DNA from 2 places in the Cytobacillus sp. ABV4_503 genome. Region 1 is predicted to be linked to the other one. Evidence: riboswitches for the same ligand, from Rfam matches in the RefSeq annotation. Region 1 holds a riboswitch; the other holds the start of a gene.
What was found. Region 1 has a riboswitch for thiamine pyrophosphate ahead of thiT (energy-coupled thiamine transporter ThiT). Riboswitches for the same ligand answer to the same signal wherever they lie in the genome.
Positions count from the first base shown of each region.

Region 1 (2,460 bases):
GCAAGATGCAAAGCGATTTTCTACTGATATAGTTTTTTAATGTTCTCCAAATCTTTCTTTAAACTGCATATTTCCTGCCTGGTCAGCATTAACGGCATTTGATCGTACAGTGTAATAATTTGTCCTCCCTCATCTTCCTCATGGATGGCTAAATAGTTATACAAATTTTCACATTGATTTTTGTTGAGAATCGACTGGGTAGTGAAACTTTTAACCTTTTGGATCTCAAAGGCACTGGTTTCTGCATCAAAGACACCTGTTATGATGTTACCCTGCAATGTGTTTGACAAACAATCACTCCCCTTTTTGAGTAATATACCCATTTTTCATAAGGAGTTTCCTAAGATATGAAAAAAACCTCTTTGAAATATATTCAAAGAGGCAGATTATAATCAGGAAGCATGTTTTTGCGATTGAATAATTTCATCTGATTTTCTCATGATTAATCCAGGTGCCGAAGAAATAATTAATGCTGCTAAAATGGAACAAAGAATAGCAGCACCAAGCATTGTTGCGCCATTTGCCATGAAGGAGAATAATACAGGCGACATCCCTTCTGGCGCATAGCTTCCAAAGAAAAATACACCTGCTATGAAATGCCAGAAATACCTGGCAAGGCTTCCGGCAAACACAGCTAAAACTATCCAGCCCAATGCTTTGTTCTTGTTTCCCCTGTGCAGCTGATTTTGAATTGGCCGGAAAAACAAACCGGCAAAACCAATACAGGCAAATGCGACAAAGTACTCAATAAATGCCTGAAGCGGAGTGGCGATCCAGGCATCTCCCATGGAAATCTGCAAAATTCCCCATAAGAGGCCTGCGATGAAGCTTACCTTAAAACCCCACCTGAAAGCCAAAATAAAGATCGGAATCATCGCGGCGGAAATGGAAATAGACGGTGACAGCTTGATTGATGGCAGAAAATCCAGAATGATGGCAAATGCTGCAAAAAATGAAGCTTCAATCATCGCAGTTAAGCTTAATTTTTTCATAAAAAAATCCCCCTTTAATCGTTGACGATACCCCAAGGGAGAACAAGCAGGCAGAAAATCTCCTTCCGCCTTTTATTCCACATTCCTGCGCTAGCATTATCTAACAGGTTCAAAGGGTCAGAACAGCGAACTATTCACTCTCAGCAAAATGCTCCCCTTGTGGCACGTTATTGAATTATCCGATTTTAGTATATATGAAATGAAACATTGTGAAAAGGATTCTTTGAAAAAACTTTTTTAATTTATATGCCAGGTTTTCACCCTGCTTGTCACATTTTTTTCACATATTTATGCCATCTGATAGCTGTTGTAGCACACTTTCTTATAAACTATACTATTTTTCCATAATTTACAACGTTTAAAAAAAGTAAAACCCTGTTATTAACAATACTATTTCCTTATAATGTAGGTATGTTCAATGAGGAGGGAAATAGTTGAAATCACGTCTAAAGAAGCCTTCGACGATTGTTTCTATTGCATTGGTGATCACGGTGATTTTGGCGGCGGTTATTTGGACCGTACAAGCAGGAAATAAGGATGTGACAGTTCCGTTTTCTTCTGTGGAAAAAATTATTGCCTCCCAGGATGGAAAGACTGTTGCAGTACAGGAATACAAAAATGGGAAACTGCTGATCACAGCCCCTGATGGCGAGTACATCTCCCATGTGCCTCCCAACAGTGAGATGGTTGATAAATTAGTAGAAACCTATAATATACAATATACGTTCGCAACCACAGGACCTTATACCCCTTGGATTCTGGGCGGTGTAGTCCTTTTGTTTATAGCCATTGGCATTTACCTGTTTAAGTCAGGAAAAGGCGGAATGGGTGCTACAAATACCATGAAACAAAGTGTATCTAAGCCAAAGGCCCTTCCTTCCATTTCACTGGAAGATGTTGGCGGAATTCAGGAAGAAATGAAAGAGGAAATCATGCAGACTCTTTCTATATTAAAAGAACCTGAGCGCTCTCTGAAAATGGGGATTAAGCCGCCGAAGGGAATTCTATTATACGGGCCTCCTGGAACAGGAAAAACATTGCTGGCTCAGGCAATCGCTAAAGAACTTGGAGCCACTTTTTTCTCAACCAGCGGTTCCGGTTTTAATGAGTTGTTCGTTGGTGTGGGAGCTTCCCGAGTAAGAAACCTTTTCCAAAATGCAAGAAAGCATTCTCCTGCCGTCGTCTTCATTGACGAAGTAGATGCATTGGCAGGCAGAAGAAAGCAGCATGGCGGAGAAGAAAGCGAAAAGACGTTAACTGAGCTGCTAGTCCAGCTGGACGGCGGCCATTCCAATGATGGAATACTATTTATTGCAGCGACAAACAGGAAGGATATGCTTGATGAAGCATTCCTCCGTCCGGGACGGATTGACTTCTCCTTCAATGTCCCTCTTCCTGATACAAAGGGCCGAAGAGAGATTATCAATATTCACACAAAAAATAGATTACTGGCTGAGGATGTCATGAC
Region 1 is NZ_JBSWTH010000001.1:2,166,846-2,169,305, forward strand. It holds gene ACXAD1_RS10885 (hypothetical protein) at 21-290, opposite strand; gene thiT (energy-coupled thiamine transporter ThiT) at 393-992, opposite strand; TPP riboswitch at 1,058-1,160, opposite strand; gene ACXAD1_RS10895 (AAA family ATPase) at 1,427-2,460, shown strand, end outside.

Region 2 (2,460 bases), 2.0 Mb from region 1:
ACCCGATTGTTAACTACGATGGCTTTATTTGTGGCAATTGGGACACTGGGTTCCCATTTGCTCTGGTTTCCGGCAGGCATAGCAAAGGCCTATCCGGTGCAGCATGCGGTGAATGTATTGGCAGCGGTGACGCTTGGACCCCTGCCTGCAGCAGCTGTGGCATTTATGATTGGCCTGCTTCGTAATTTGCTTGGATTCGGGACGCTGCTTGCGTTTCCAGGAGGCATGATCGGTGCGTTTTTGGCAGGTGTGCTTTATTTGAAGTTCGGCCGGAAAATATGGGCTGCTGTAGGAGAAGTGGTAGGTACCGGCTTAATTGGTGCATTGTTTGCAGTACCTTTTGCAAAGGTTCTCATGGGGAGCTCAGCTGGGGCATTCTTCTTTGTGCCGCCATTCCTGGTCAGCAGCATTGCCGGTGCGTCCATAGGCTGGATGGTTTTGGCAAAGGTTAAAGAGAAGAACTTGGTTCAGAATATGTGATGATTTTGGGCTGGCGAAGCTAGTTGAGTAAGCAGATAAGCGGAGTGCAGCATAGCAATCTGACTTTATGAGCGATTTTTAAGAGTTATGGGCGAAATCCAAAATTTATGAGCGAAAAACGTCAAGTTAGAAAATCGGTAAAAAACAATTAGAATGTTAGAAAACTGCTAGGGGCGCTACGGCTGAGATAAGGAGCTTTTCCTTTGTCCCTTGGAACCTGATCTGGATAATGCCAGCGCAGGGAAGCAGTGAGGACCTCGTTATATATCCTCATGCTTTTTCCCCGGCAGCTTCTGTAATGAATAAGGAGGCTATTTTTTATGACTTTTTCAGAGATTCTGCGCAAAGAAAATGAAGATTTGTTTCAGCTGATATTTGAGCACCCGTTTGTCCAGGGTATCGGGAGAGGGGACGTGCCGAAAGAGGCGCTGGCCCATTACATTAAAGCGGACTTTGAGTATCTGAATGCGTTCATGCATATTTATGGGATTGCCATTTCAAAGTCTGCAGAGCGTAAGGATATTTCTTATTTTAATCAGCAAATAGAATTTGTATTGAACAGCGAAGTACATCCCCACCATAATTTTTGCCAGCAGATTGGGGTGGATTACGAAGCATTGCAGGGCTATCCGCTCCCTCCAACAGCTGATCATTATGTTAAGCATATGATGTATCATGCCCACACAGGCGGCATGGGTGAGATCCTTGCTGCATTATTGCCTTGTCCATGGACTTATTGGGAGATTGGGCTTGAACTCATGAAGCAATATGAGCCAGATGAGAACCATCCGTTTTATCCATGGATCTCTTTTTATGCAAATTTAAGGGTCGAAGCTGTGACCATGAATATGAGGAACCGTTTGGATGAGCTTGCTGATGCGGCATCACCGGAAGAAAGGCAGCGAATGAAGGATGCTTTCCGAAAAAGCTGCCAGCTGGAGCTTGGCTTCTGGGAGATGGCTTATACCTGCGAAGAGTGGCCGGCGGGCAATCCTGCAGCAGTCAGATAAGAAAAACGCCTGCATCTGCTTTATGGCAGTGCAGGCGTTTTTTCAAAATCCCATCTGTAATGAGCGGTAATGGGAGTCTTAAAAGAAGATAGTTTTACTTCTGCTGCAAATGGTGTGGAGTTATGTATAACATATGGAATGCCATCTTTCGTCCGTTTGTCAGATATGATTGCCACATGGTTGAATTTAGGAGAAAGGAAAACCACAATGTCACCCGGCTGCCATTGCTGAAGGTTCTTACCATCTCCTGGATTCAGTTCAGTTGTTAATGACTTTGCGAAGCGGCTAAAGAAGACATTCTGGTTTGGCACCCTTCTAAAATCAATGTTCGGATCAGGCTTGCCCTGCACTCTTGAATACAAGTCCGTATTCTCGGCGATATCCTGATCAATAAGATCCTTTAAGGTTACATCAGCCCCCTGGAATCCCCTCCAAATCACATCTGTACAGACACCTTCGCCATCGGGCGGATAGCCTCCCGCATAGTAGGCACTTTTATATGGCGTGCGCTGGTCTACTTCTTTTCTGGCTGTCAGGACCATATCTAGCGGATCGGCAATGCCGTTTAGATTTGAATCGGCCTGTGAATATTCAGAAGGCACTGCTATTTTCTTTGCAAAAGGACTTTCGAAATGAATGCCGATGGAATCCAGAATAATTCCATTTCGGAAAAAAAGAATGAATAAGAACAGTATTCCGATTATGAAAGCAAACACTTTTTTTATCATAAAAAGTCTCCTCATGTATTTTAATGATTAGACGGCATTATTTTCCAATGAGTTACATGAAGATATGATAAGATTGTTATAAAGATGCATAAAAGAGGGGATATTATGGCTCATCATATAGGGATATCGGGAAGTGTCATTTTGTCTGACAGCAAGCTGTTTCATGAACTTTTTAAACGTCATTTGCCGCATATAGAGATAGGCGAATTTCAAGATGAGGAAGCCTTTCGCTGCTTTATTGA
Region 2 is NZ_JBSWTH010000001.1:154,197-156,656, forward strand. It holds gene thiW (energy coupling factor transporter S component ThiW) at 1-480, shown strand, start outside; TPP riboswitch at 640-741, shown strand; gene tenA (thiaminase II) at 801-1,490, shown strand; gene ACXAD1_RS00720 (DUF1287 domain-containing protein) at 1,511-2,218, opposite strand; gene ACXAD1_RS00725 (TIM barrel protein) at 2,324-2,460, shown strand, end outside.
Region 2: another riboswitch for thiamine pyrophosphate. It lies ahead of tenA (thiaminase II); the one in region 1 lies ahead of thiT (energy-coupled thiamine transporter ThiT).